3 regions of the Mesorhizobium sp. M1163 genome follow, and region 3 is predicted to be linked to each of the others. Evidence: predicted binding sites of a transcription regulator. Region 3 holds the regulator's gene; each other region holds the start of a gene.
What was found. The regulator PhoB, encoded in region 3, activates phosphate uptake and scavenging genes when phosphate is short. The targets are predictions, from matches to a motif close to TGTCATNNANCTGTCAT.
Positions count from the first base shown of each region.

Region 1 (4,523 bases), on a different contig from region 3:
CCGAGGAAGCCGACAATGCCCGCCGCCGCCAGCCAGCCCAGGTGTGTCACCGCTTGTGGATTGATCAGCCTGTCGATGGCTTGGTAGGCGGCGACTACAGCGCTGAACAGGATGATGAGCACGATGATGATGCCGGCCAGATCCTCGACCCGGCCCAAGCCATAGGTGAAGGTCCGCGACGGCTTGCGCCGCGCCAGCACGAACGCAATCCATAGCGGGATCGCCGTTGTCGCATCGCCGATGTTATGGATCGTGTCGGCCAGCAATGCCACGCTCCCCGACAGCACAACCACGACCATCTGCAACGCCGCGGTGATGGCCAGGATTACGAACGACCATTTGATTGCCCAGATGCCCCGGTCGGTGGTAGCAATTGTCGCATCGATGACGCCGTGGGTGTGACCGTGCGAACCGTGATCGCCGTGATGATGTGCGGCGTGCGAGCCGAACCCGAGCCAGTCCAGAATGCGGGCTACGATGGCATTCATAGATACTTCGCCAGCTGCTTGAGTTCCGCCAGCGAGTTGCCGCCGGTTTCCACGCTGTCCGTGAGGCAATGCTCGATGTGATCGTTGATCAGCTCGCGCTTGGCGCTGCTGATGGCCCTTTCGACGGCATGAAGCTGCTGCGCCAGATCAACGCAAGGGCGATGCGCCTCGATCATGGCCAGCACAGCCGCAAGGTGACCTTGCGCGCGCTTCAGGCGCTTTATGATGGAAGGATGCGAGGCGTGGAGGTGATCTGACATGCTTGAGCATATCCTCCCGGGGAGGATACGCGTCAAGCGCTTTGTCAGCCGTGCAACTCCAGAGACGCTTCACCTTGAGCATGGCTTGCTCTAAGCCTTTCCCATGAAGAAGCTTGCCCGTTTTCTTGGCCTGCTGGTCGTTGCAACAGTGCTTGCCGCAGCGCTGGGCACGCTGCTGCCGCGCCCGCTCTGGCCGGCGGCAGTTGCCGATCCGATCGGCGCAAGCCACCGCATCCTGGTGCTGCAAAATCCGATCCACACCGACATCGCCATCCCGGTCGACGACGATATGCGCCGGCGCTTCCATTTCCTGGTCGATGCCGGCATTCCTGCCGACATGGCGGAGGTCCGCTACATCGTCTTCGGCTGGGGCGGCCGCGCCTTCTATCTGGAGACGCCGACCTGGTCGGAGCTGAAGCCGATGCCGGTGATGAAGGCGCTGACCGTCGATGCCTCGGTGATGCATGTCGACATTTCCGGCGACATCGCCGAGCCGCATCCCGACGTCGCCGGCTTCGACATCGGCGACGAACGCTTTGCGGCGCTGCTCGATTACATTGCGGCAAGCTTCCAGCGGGGGCCGAACGGGGCCATTCCGATCGAGAATGCGGCCTATTCCCGCTTCGATCGTTTCTTCGAAGCCAATGGCCATTTCAACGCGCTGATCGGCTGCAACACCTGGACGGCGGCGGCACTGCGCACGGCCGGGCTGCGCACCGGCTGGTGGAACCCGCTGCCAGCCTCGCTCGGCCTGTCGATGCGGCTTCACAATTGAAGAGGGTTCCGGCTGATCAACGCCGCGATCCTTCGAGCCCTCCTTTCGCCAATCTCTAACGTCGCAGGACCTAGCAAGGCGCCGAAACTGCCAATCTCCCTCCTTGTGGGGGAGATGTCCGGCAGGACAGAGGGGGGCGCTGTCCCGCCGGCCTATCGAGCTTTTTATCGCCGATCCCCAGACTCGCGCGCCCGCTAGCCATAAAGCCAATCAAGATCGGCGGCGAGCTTTTCGGGTGAGCGCATCGCCAGGAACAGGTTGCGGGCCATCGCCACCGGCCCGGCCGCGTGCCAGGCGAGGCGGTTGACCGCGCCGCGGCGGGCGACCTGGGCGACGCGCGGCCGCCGCGCCTGTTCCCAAGCGGCAAGCGCGCCGCTGAGATCGGCAGGCGAGGTGGCAACGAAGCCGGCAAGCGTCGCCGCGTCCTCGATCGCCATCGCCGCGCCCTGTGCGGCAAAGGGCGTCATCGCATGCGCCGCATCGCCGATCAGCGCGACGCCTTCCGGTGTCGTCCACCGCCGCTGCTCGACGGTGTGGATCGGCCATGCCGTCCACGGCGCCGCCTCGCTCGCCAGACGGACCAGCGCCGGCGCGGTACCGCGCATGGCGCTGACGAGGATGGCGGGGTTGGCATGCCCCGACCAGCCCTCGGCGATGCGCTCGCCCCTGGTGAAGGCGGCGAGGTTGAAGGCAGTGCCACGGCTGACCGGATAGGCGACCATATGGAAGCCGGGATAGAGGAATGCGGTAACGCAATCGGGCGCACCGATCGCTGCAAAGGCTTGGCCAGCAGGGCTGTCGGCACCGACGGTGGCGCGCCACGCCAGCTCACCTGAAAACCGGCTACTACCGAATTCGGCCGCTTTGCGGGCCAGTTGTTCTCGCACCGACGACCAGACGCCATCCGCGCCGATCAGCAGACAGCCAGCCTCGACCGTTTCGCCATCAGCCGATGCGGTGACGGCAACAGCTTTCGGTCCGGCTGCGATGTCGGTCACCCGCGCGCCAGCGACCAGTTCGATCCCGGGCTGCTCCGAAACCCGCTGCATCAGCGCTGACTGCAGATCGGCGCGGTGGGCGACGAGATAGGGTGCCCCCCAGCGCGTTTCGGCGGCCGGGCCAAGCGGTACGCGCGCCAGCTCGCCCAGCGTGGCGGCATCCTTGAGCACAACCGCCTCCGGCCGCACCGCCGTCGGCAGCAGCCGATCGAGTACGCCGAGTTGTCGAAGAATGCGTGTCGCGTTGGGCGACAACTGGATGCCGGCGCCGGCAGCCTCGAGGTGCTGCGCCTGTTCGAACAGTTTTATCCGATAGCCGCGCTCGGCGAAGGCCAGTGCCGCGGTCAGCCCGGCAACGCCCGCCCCGGCGATGACGACCTGCCGGGACTGCGTTTCCTGCATCAGGCTTGTCGCAGGAGAATCAGGCGGCCTGGTCGATATAAAGGCAGCCCGGCGGCACCGTTTCCAATGCCTTCAGCTTCGGCGAATAGCGATAGAGCGTCGAGCAGTAGGGGCAGACCTTTTCATTGTCGTCGCCCATGTCGAGAAATACATGCGGATGGTCGAAAGGCGGATTGGCGCCGGTGCACATGAATTCCTTGACGCCGATGTCGATTGCCGGATAGCCCGCATCGTTCTGGAAATGGGGAATGGAACCGCCTGCCATCGTCGTCTCCTGATCTTGTCGATTGCATCTGGATCATAACCCGTCTCTTTGCAAGATCGATGAAATGAAACTGTCGCAAAAGCCTGTCAGAGGATAAGTTAAGCCGGTTAACACCGTAATCCGCGGACGGGTGTGAGAAGAGCAGGAACTATGAACGAACTGAAGCCGGTCCAGAACGAATTCATCACCATCGAGGCTGCGAGCCGCGAAGGCGGCAATCCTGACCGCTTCGTCAACCGCGAGTTTTCCTGGCTGCAATTCAATCGGCGCGTGCTCGAGGAATCGCTGAACGCCAATCATCCGCTGCTCGAGCGCGTTCGCTTCCTGTCGATATCGGCGGCCAATCTCGACGAGTTCTTCATGGTCCGCGTCGCCGGTCTTGCCGGCCAGGTGCGCGAGGGCATCGTGCTGAAGAGCCCGGACGGGCGCACCCCCGAGCAGCAGCTCGAACAGCTGTTGCGCGAGGTCGAGCGCCTGCAGGAGGACCAGCAGAACAGCCTTTCGGCGCTGATGCTGCAGCTCAACAAGGAAGGCATCGAGAGCATCACCCGCGATGCGCTGACCAAGGACGAGAAGACCTGGCTCGAGGACCATTTCCAGGAGCAGGTGTTTCCGGTCCTGACGCCGCTGTCGATCGACCCAGCGCATCCGTTTCCGTTCATTCCCAATCTCGGTTTCTCGATGGCGCTGCAATTGCGCCACCGCAAGAACGGCGAGGAAATGAGCGCGCTTTTGCGCCTGCCGGTAGCGCTGAGGCGCTTCATCCGCTTGCCGGATCGCAAGCATCACGTCCGCTTCGTTCCGCTCGAAGAGGCGGTCAGTCTCTACATCGGCAAGCTGTTCCCCGGCTACGAGGTCAAGGGCTCCGGCACGTTCCGCATCATCCGCGACAGCGATATCGAGGTCGAGGAAGAATCCGAAGATCTGGTGCGGCTGTTCGAGACGGCGCTGAAGCGTCGCCGCCGCGGCTCGGTCATCCGGATCGAGTTCGACAGGCTGATGCCGTCCGAATTGCGCGACTTCGTCGCCGGCGAGCTTGGCGTCTCGGCCAGCCGCATCAGCGTGCTTACCGGTCCGCTGGCGCTTAGCCAGATCTCGGAGATCGTCGCCGTCGCTCGCGACGATCTGAAGTTCACGCCCTACAATCCGCGCTTCCCGGAGCGCATCCGCGAGCATGGTGGCGATTGCTTTGCCGCCATCCGCGAGAAGGACATCATCGTCCACCACCCCTACGAATCCTTCGACGTGGTGGTGCAGTTCCTGCGCCAGGCGATGGCCGATCAGGAAGTGGTGGCGATCAAGCAGACGCTCTACCGCACCTCCAACGACAGCCCG
Region 1 covers NZ_JAMYMF010000019.1:72,290-76,812, reverse strand. Annotated here, with positions in the region: gene NKH43_RS18960 (cation diffusion facilitator family transporter) at 1-488, opposite strand, end outside; gene NKH43_RS18955 (metal-sensing transcriptional repressor) at 485-748, opposite strand; gene NKH43_RS18950 (TIGR02117 family protein) at 852-1,523, shown strand; gene NKH43_RS18945 (FAD-dependent monooxygenase) at 1,718-2,923, opposite strand; gene NKH43_RS18940 (zinc-finger domain-containing protein) at 2,943-3,188, opposite strand; gene NKH43_RS18935 (RNA degradosome polyphosphate kinase) at 3,339-4,523, shown strand, end outside.
Region 1: a site for PhoB is predicted at 3,249-3,265, ahead of NKH43_RS18935 (RNA degradosome polyphosphate kinase). Genes of this name have one in related genera too.

Region 2 (4,523 bases), on a different contig from region 3:
GCGCTTGCGCTCCTCCGGCACAAGGCCGATGCCGGCGGCGATGCCGCCGCGCGGACTGGAAAGTTTTATCGCCTTGCCGTCGATCTCCATTGTGCCTGATGACGCCCGGTCGGCGCCGGCCAGCAATCGCAGCAGCTCGGTGCGGCCCGAGCCGACCAGGCCGGCAATGCCCAGCACCTCGCCGCGATGCAGGTCGAACGAAACGTCATGGACCTTGGTCGCCGAGGCCAGGCCACGCACGCTCAGCCTGATCTCGCTGGAAGCATGCGAGCGGTGCTGTTCCTGCGCAAGTTCGCGGCCGACCATCATCGAAACGACGGCCTTTTCCGACACCTGCGCGAGATCAACGGTTTCGACCACGACACCGTCGCGCATGATGGTGGCGCGCTGGCAGATGCCGAACACCTCATCCAGCTTGTGCGAGACATAGACGACCGTGACACCGTCGCGCGCCAGGCCCGCAATCACTTCGGCCAGCCGTTCGAACTCGCTCGGCGTGAGGCTCGATGTCGGCTCGTCCATCGCCACGATCCTGGCGCGGTCGAGCAGCGCCCGGGCAATCTCGACGATTTGCCGCTGCGCCACCTTCAGCGAGCCAAGCGGGGCTGCCGGATCGATGGTCGGGTCGATGGCGGCCAGGGCTTCCGCAGCGCGGCGCTCCTGCTCGCGCCGTGCGACGAAGACGCCGCCGCGCGTCAGCGGATGGCCCAGGAACATGTTCTGGGCAACGCTGAGACGTGGCACCTGCTGTAATTCCTGATGGATCATCGCGACGCCCGCGGCCCGCGCCTGGGCCGGGTTGTTCAGCGTCACCGGCCTGCCGTCGATGAAAACGCTTCCCGCTGTCGGCCGGTAGACGCCCGACAGGATGCGCAGCAGCGTCGACTTGCCGGCGCCGTTCTCGCCAAGCAGGCCATGGATTTCGCCGGCGCCGACCGAAAAGGACACGTCGCTCAGCGCCCGCACGGCCGGAAACAGCTTGGAAATGCCCTCGAATTGCAGCCGCGCTGACATTGCTTCGGTTCTCCAAGCAAGGGTGCCGACCCAAGGCCGGCACCCGCCGCCCTGCTCTATTGGCCTGCTGCCGCGTCCTCGAGCAGCGCTTTGCGCACGGCGTCGCCGCCGCCCGAGTAACGGTCGGCATTGTCCTTGGTGATCAGCGCCTGCGGGGTGGCAACAACACGCGGCAGCTTCTGCCCAGCCACCAGTCGCAGCGCCGATTCCAGCGCCACCTCGCCGGTCAGCACCGGGAAGCTGTCGACGGTACCGGTCAGCTCGCCGGCCCGGATCGAGGCATAAGCGTCGGAAATCCCGTCGGTGCCGAAGACGGCCACCTTGTCCTGCAGACCGGCCGCCTTGACCGCTTCGACGATGCCCAGCGCCATGCCGTCATTATTGGCATAGAAGCCGATCAGGTCGGGGTGCTGCTGCAGGATATTGGTGGCCGCGTCGTAGGAGGTCTGGCGATCCCAGTTGCCCGGCACGCTGGCGACGACCTCGAACTTGCCGCCTTCAGTGATCGTGCTCTTGAAGCCGTCGGTGCGCTGGACGGCGGCGTAGACGCCGGCCTGGCCTTCGACGATGGCAACCTTGCCGCCATCCGGCCGGTTCTTGATGAACCATTTGGCGACACGCACACCATTGTCGCGCTGGACATTGCCGACATAGTACTCGGCCTGCGGGATGACCGCGTCATTGACGTTGACCACCGGCACGTTGGCGGCCCTGGCCTGTTCCATGATCGGCTGCAAATTGGAGTCGGTCTGCGGTGAAACGAGCAGCACGTTGTAGCCTTGCGTGACCAGGCCTTCGGCGATGGTGAGCTGGCCGAGCTGGTCGCCCTCGCTCTGCGCCGCCTGGTAGACGACGGGCACGCCGATGCGGTCGCCGAACGACTTGTAGCCCTCACCCAGCGAGCGCCAGTATTCGTTGGTCAGCGTCTTGGAGACCGCACCCGCCTTGGTGCCCTCGGGCAGCTTGGGGAAAGCCCCGAACTTGGCCTCGAGCTGCGACCAGTCGATGCGATCCTTCTCGGTGTCGGAATTGAGCGGCGCGAGATCCGCGGAAAACACCGAGCCGATGGACAGCGTCATCAGGGCAGCGGTAGCGGTGACGAGCAGAAATTTCATGGTCTTTCCTCCCTTGTTGAAAAACGGTGATGGCGCCGGCCTCAGCTGTCCGGCCCGAGCATGGCTTCCTGGATGATGGCCTGCGACGCGACCGCGTCCTGACGATCGACGGCGGCTGACAGGCGGTTGTCCTTTTCCAGCCGCTCGACGACGCGCAGCATGCGCTTGACGGTGGCGATGTTGACTTCGCATTCGTGGACGGGATCGAGCCCGGTCATGTCGGGGAACGTGTCGAAGTAGATGGCCCCGGCATAGCCGTCGCGGCGGATCTGCCTGAGCAGCTCGATCGTCTGCAGCGTGTGCACGGCACCGACCATCAGGCCGTCGTCGCGCTTGGCGTAGCCGTCGTTGAGGTGCACGCCGAGCAGCTTGCTGTGCCGTGCTATGAGGGCGGCAGCGAAAGCCGGCTGCTCGTCGGCATAGAGCACGTGAGCGAAATCGAGCGTCACGCCGAGATTGGGCAGGCCGATCTCGCGGATCGCCAGCAATGTCGTCGCCGCATCGGGCATCAGGCTGTAGGAGCGCGGCTCGTTGGGTTTGTATTCAAGGCTAATCTGGCAGCCCGGATCATGCGCCGCTACTTCACGAATGCCATCGATTTCGTGTTGCCAGAGTGTTGCGTAGTCAGCCTGGAAGGCGTAGTCGAAGCCATCCTGCCCGAGCCACAATGTCATCAGGCTGGCGCCGGCCTCGCGCGCGGCGTCGATGCCGGCCTTGGTCAGGTCGATGGCCTCGCGGCGAACGGAAGGATCCGGATTGGTGAAGGCGCCGAGCTTGAAGGCCGGATTAGAGTAGTAGCGCATGGCGAAGCCATTGATGGAAAGCCCGAGATCGCCGAGTTTGCGTGCCATTTCCGCAGGTTTTTCATCGACATGGTCGGGGAAGTTGAGGTCGAGATCGGTCAATTCCGCAACCTTCGCCGCACGCGCCGCCATTTGCAGCATGGACGGTTTACCAACAAGATCAGGCCACTCGGCCTGTGGCCGCGAGGCAAAGGAATTGAGGCGGGTAGCGAAACGACAGACTGTCATCGGTGACCTTTCATTGTCATAACTTCACATAAGAATGATTATTTGTAAAGTTGTTAATTGCTCTCGGTGGCGACGGATTCGCCATGCCCGGGCTAGTTGCGACCACATGAGGCCCAGGCAAGCGCAGCACTGTCACGCAAGTATCATGTTCGCGTCCTAGATCGCTTCTCCGAAGGCTTTCGCGGCATTCTCGATGCGACGCGGCGCTTTTTCAGATCCCGGCTGTTTTGTCACAAAGAGGATTTCCATGAAAAACCTGCACCGAAACGCGTCCCTCGCAGTCGCGCTGGCGATGTTCACCGCCTTGACTCCGGCCTTGGCTGAAAACGCAGCGACCGTCGGCGGCGTCAGCTTCGTCAACAAGGGCCTGGTCGGTGTCGGTCGCATCCCGGCCAGCCAAAGGGACAAGTTCGGCGAGACGTTTGGCTCCGGCTCGGGCATGGCGATCGACGCTGCCGGCTGGACGCATGGCGCCGATGGCTATAAGGGCTCGCTGTGGCTGCTGCCGGATCGTGGCTACAATGTCGTCGGCACCACCGATTACCGTCCGCGCATCAACACGATTGCCATCGAATTCGCCCCGATCGCACCGGGTGCGGCACCAGCCGCCGGCCAGGAACAGTCGGGCCTCAAGGCAACCCTTGCCGACACCATGCTTTTGACCGACGACAAGGGCGCCGACGCAACCGGCCTCGATCCGCTCAACGGCGTGCGCGCCGCGACCGACGACATGCCGATCCTGCCCGAAGCCAACGGCAAGCTCGCGCTCGATAACGAGGCGATCGTGCGGCTGCCCGACGGCACCATGTTCATCTCGGACGAATATGGTCCGAACATCTACCACTTCTCCGCCGATGGGCGTCTGATGTCGGCAACGCAGTCGCCGGCGGCGCTTGTCCCGATGCGTCATGGAACGCCGAACTTCGCGTCCAACAATCCGGGACCGGGCGCGGCAGACCCAGATCCGACGGCTCCCGAAACCGGCCGTCAGAACAACCAGGGCCTCGAAGGCATGGCACTGACGCCGGACGGGAAGTTCCTGATCGCTGTGCTGCAATCGGCCCCCAGACAGGATGGCGGCGATTCCGCTTCGACGCGCCAGAACACGCGCGCGCTGGTCTACGATGCCTCGGATCCGGCCCAACTCAAGCTTGCGCATGAATATGTTGTGCCGCTGCCGGTGTTCACCGATGCCAAGGGCAAGACCAAGATTGCCGCGCAGAGCGAAATCGTGGCTCTGTCGGACAAGACCTTCCTGATGCTGGCGCGCGACAGCGGCAACGGCCAGGGGGTGAAGGGCGACACCTCGCTCTATCGCGAGATCAGCGTCGTCGATGTGTCGGCGGCAACCGACATCGCCGGC
Region 2 covers NZ_JAMYMF010000008.1:20,761-25,283, forward strand. Annotated here, with positions in the region: gene NKH43_RS09825 (sugar ABC transporter ATP-binding protein) at 1-1,014, opposite strand, end outside; gene NKH43_RS09830 (sugar ABC transporter substrate-binding protein) at 1,071-2,129, opposite strand; gene NKH43_RS09835 (TIM barrel protein) at 2,171-3,160, opposite strand; gene NKH43_RS09840 (esterase-like activity of phytase family protein) at 3,408-4,523, shown strand, end outside.
Region 2: a site for PhoB is predicted at 3,291-3,307, ahead of NKH43_RS09840 (esterase-like activity of phytase family protein). Genes of this name have one in related genera too.

Region 3 (4,523 bases):
CGCAACCACCGGCCTCAGCCATTCGACCATATCGGCGATCTCCTCCGACCTGATACGGGAAGGCATCCTCGCCGAGAGCAAGGCAAGCGAACCCGTTTCGTTGAAACGCGGTCGTCCGCAGGTCGGCCTCGCCCTCAATCCGGAAGCGGCGGCGGTGCTGACCGTGGTGTTGTCGCTGAATTTCCTGTCGGCCGCCATCATCGACTATGCGGGGCAGGTGGTCGCCGAGGAACAGCGCCGGCTGGACACGCTGACCATGCCGCGCGACGAACTGATCCGCGAATGCATGGCCATCGTCCGGCGCCGGCTGGACGATCCAGATCTTGACGTCCGCAGTGTCGCCCGCATCGCCCTGGCGATTCAGGGAATTACCGACTCCCCTGCACGCGCCATGCTGTGGTCGCCGATCACGCCCCAGACGGACATCGCCTTTGCCGACATGCTGGAAGATGAATTCGGCATCCCGGCCACGGTGGAGAACGACTGCAATATGATGGCGGTGGCTTTGCGCTGGCGCGATCCGGATCGCTATCGCGACGACTTCATCGCCATCCTGCTTTCGCACGGCATCGGCATGGGGCTGGTGTTGAAGGGCGAGCTGTTCACCGGCACGCATTCCTCGGGCGGCGAGTTTGGCCACATGATCCATCGTCCGGGCGGCGCGCTCTGCCGTTGCGGGCGGCGCGGCTGCATCGAGGCCTATGCCGGCAATTACGCCATCTGGCGCAACGCCACGCAGATGAGCGAAGACAGCCAACCGGTCGCCGACGTCAGCGACGCCGACATGCGCGCGCTGGCGGTTCGGGCGCGCGAGAAGGACGGGCCGGAACGCGAAGCCTACCGCAAGGCCGGCGAAGCGCTGGGTTTCGGTCTCGGCTCGCTGTTCGCGCTGATCGATCCGGCACCGGTCGCAATGGTCGGCGCCAGTGCCGCCGCCTTTGATCTGATCGAGCCGGCCTTGCGGAAGGCCATCGCCCAGACCGCCGGCGGCCAGCATTCGGGCTCGATCTCCTTCGATACCGAGCCGAACGAATTGCCGCTGATCCGCGAAGGCTGTGCAATGCGGGCGTTAAGCTTCGTCGACCAGCAGATTTTCGCGCCGGGCGCGCAAATGAGGCCCGGCGTCAGAAAGAACGTAGCCTGACTGGGCGGGTCAATCTTCCCTGATCGCGTAGCCGGCACCGCGGATGGTGCGGATGACATCAGGCATGCGGCCGTTGTTGACGGCTTTGCGCAGCCGCCCGACATGCACGTCGACGGTGCGTTCGTCGATATAGATCGTCTCGCCCCAGACATTATCGAGTAACTGGCTGCGCGAGAAGACGCGGCCCGGATGCCGCATCATGAATTCGAGCAACCGGAATTCGGTCGGCCCGAGCCGGATCTCGGTCTTCTTGCGATACACCCTGTGCGATTCGCGATCGAGCACGATGTCGCCGACCTTCAGCACGCTGGACAGCACTTCCGGCTTGGCGCGGCGCAGCAGCGCCTTGACCCTGGCCATGAATTCCGGTGTCGAAAACGGTTTGACCAGATAGTCGTCGGCGCCGGTCGAAAGACCGCGTACCCGGTCGCTCTCCTCGCCGCGCGCGGTCAGCATGATGATCGGCAGCCGTTCGGTTTCGGGGCGCACCCGCAACCGGCGGCAGAGCTCGATGCCGGAAACCGCTGGTATCATCCAGTCGAGCACCAGAAGATCGGGCACATTCTCCTGCAAACGGATCTCGGCTTCGTCGCCGCGTGTCACCACCTCGACCTGGTAGCCTTCGGATTCGAGATTGTAGCGGAGCAGCACACCCAACGGCTCCTCGTCCTCCACCACCATTATGCGTGGTGCGATCATCGGCTGGGCACCCCCATCATGTCGCCGGTGCGGACATTGTCGTTTCGTCTTGCTTCGGACGATTGACCGGCAATTGCTCGCCGGTCAGCACATAATACGCATTTTCGGCGATGTTGGTGACATGGTCGCCGATCCGCTCCAGATTCTTGGCGCAGAACAGCAGATGCGTGCAAGCGGTGATGTTGCGCGGGTCTTCCATCATGTAGGTCAACAGTTCGCGGAACACCGACGTATATTTGACGTCGATGCGCTCGTCGGCGGCGCGTAGCTTGGCCAACGCGGCCGCATCGCCTGCAGCATACTCCTCGATGACGCCCTGCACCTGGATGAGCACCAGCTGCGCCATCGCATCGATGGAATGCGATAGGTCGCGCGGTGTGACGCTAAGGCCGACCGCACTCACACGCTTGGCGATATTCTTGGCAAGGTCGCCGATGCGTTCGAGATCGCCGGCCATGCGGATCGCCCCGACGACATGGCGCAGATCGTGGGCCATCGGCTGGCGCTTGGCGATCAGGGTGATGGCGCGGTCGTCCAGTTCGCGTTGACGCGCATCCATGATGGCATCGTCGGAAACGACGCGTTGCGCCAGCACGTTGTCAGAATTCAACAGGGCCTTGGTCGCCCCGCCGACCATCGAACCGGCGAGGTCGGCCATGTCGCGGATCAGCTTGCTGATCTGCTCGAGATCCTCGTCGAAAGAAGCGACTGTGTGTTCGCCCATGGTCCTGTCCTTATATGCATGATCGGAACGGCTCAGCCGAAGCGGCCGGTGATGTAATCCTGCGTGCGCTTCTCGCGGGGCGACGTAAAGATCTTCTCGGTCCGGTCGAACTCGACCAGTTCACCCAGATACATGAAGGCGGTCTGGCGCGACACGCGCGCCGCCTGCTGCATGTTGTGGGTGACGATGACGATCGTGTAATCGGCTTGCAACTCGTCTATCAGCTCCTCGATCTTGGCGGTCGACAGCGGGTCGAGTGCCGAAGCCGGCTCATCGAGCAGAATGACTTCCGGCTTCACCGCCACGGTGCGGGCAATGCAAAGCCGCTGCTGCTGGCCGCCTGACAGGCTCAAGCCGCTGGCGTTGAGCTTGTCCTTGACCTCGCCCCACAGCGCGGCCCGCTTCAACGCTTGTTCGACGCGGCCGTCCATTTCGGACTTGCCGAGATTCTCATAGAGCCTGACCCCGAAGGCGATGTTCTCGTAGATCGACATAGGGAACGGCGTCGGCTTCTGGAACACCATGCCGATCTTGGTCCTCAGGAGATTGAGATCCTGCGAGCGGTCGAGAATGTTCTTGCCGTCGAGCAGCACCTGGCCCTCGGCTGTCTGCTTCGGGTAGAGTTCGTAGATGCGGTTGAACACACGCAGCAGCGTCGATTTCCCGCAGCCCGAAGGGCCGATGAAGGCAGTGACGCTGCGCTCGGGCAGCGACAAGGTGATGTCCTTCAACGCCTTGCTCTGGCCGTAGTAGAAGTTGAGGTTCTTGACCTCGATCTTCGTCTTCTCGGCGACCGTTTCGGTCATCGTCATGTCCGGGGACAACATCTGTGTCATCTGTCCTCTCTGCGTCCGGTAAGGCTGCGGGCGAGGATGCTCAAGCCCAGAACCGTCAGGGTGATTATGAGTGCGCCGGTCCACGCCAGTTGCTGCCATTCCTCGTAAGGGCTGAGAGCGAACTGGAAGATGGTCACCGGCAGGCTGGCCATCGGCGCGTTGATATTGCTGCTCCAGAACTGGTTGTTGAGCGCGGTGAAGAGCAGCGGCGCCGTCTCGCCGGAAATGCGTGCTATCGCCAGCAATATGCCGGTGACGATGCCGGACAATGCGGCGCGGTAGGCGACCGAACGGATCACCACCCAACGCGGCGCGCCGATCGCGGCACCGGCTTCACGCAACGCGTTCGGCACCAGGTTGAGCATGTCTTCAGTGGTGCGCACGACCACCGGAATGACCAGGATGGCAAGCGCAACGGCGCCGGCTATGGCCGAGAAATGCCCCATTGGCCGCACCATCAACTCATAGACGAACAAGCCGATGATGATCGAGGGCGCCGACAACAGGATGTCGTTGATGAAGCGCACGACGGTGGTGATGCGCGAGAAACGCCCATATTCGGCCATGTAGGTTCCCGCCAGCACGCCGATCGGCGTGCCGACGACAACGGCGATGATCGTCATCACCAGGCTGCCCGCGATTGCATTGAGCAGGCCGCCGGCCTCGCCTGGCGGTGGCGTCATCTCGGTGAAGACCGCGAACGAAAGCCCGGCTGTGCCCTTATAGACCAGTGCACCGAGAATGAGCGCCAGCCAGGCAAGCCCGATGCCGGCGGCGACGACGCAAAGCGCCATCATCACCGAATTCCTGGCTTTGCGGCGGCTGTGGAGCGATGAGGATGTCGACATCGGTCAGGCTCCCGTACGGGCGTCGATCCGCATCAGCATATAGCGGGCGGCGGCAAGGATCAGGAAAGTGATGACGAACAGGATCAGGCCGAGCGAAACCAGAGAGGAGGTGTAGAGATCGCCGTCGGCCTCGGTGAATTCATTGGCGATGGTCGCCGAGATCGTCGTGCCCGGCGCGAACAGAGAGGCGCTGATGCGGTGAGCGTTGCCAATGACGAAGGTCACCGCCATGGTTTCGCCGAGCGCGCGGCCGAGGCCAAGCATGACGCCGC
Region 3 covers NZ_JAMYMF010000026.1:55,209-59,731, forward strand. Annotated here, with positions in the region: gene NKH43_RS23265 (ROK family protein) at 1-1,144, shown strand, start outside; gene phoB (phosphate regulon transcriptional regulator PhoB) at 1,154-1,843, opposite strand; gene phoU (phosphate signaling complex protein PhoU) at 1,860-2,567, opposite strand; gene pstB (phosphate ABC transporter ATP-binding protein PstB) at 2,600-3,403, opposite strand; gene pstA (phosphate ABC transporter permease PstA) at 3,400-4,251, opposite strand; gene pstC (phosphate ABC transporter permease subunit PstC) at 4,255-4,523, opposite strand, start outside.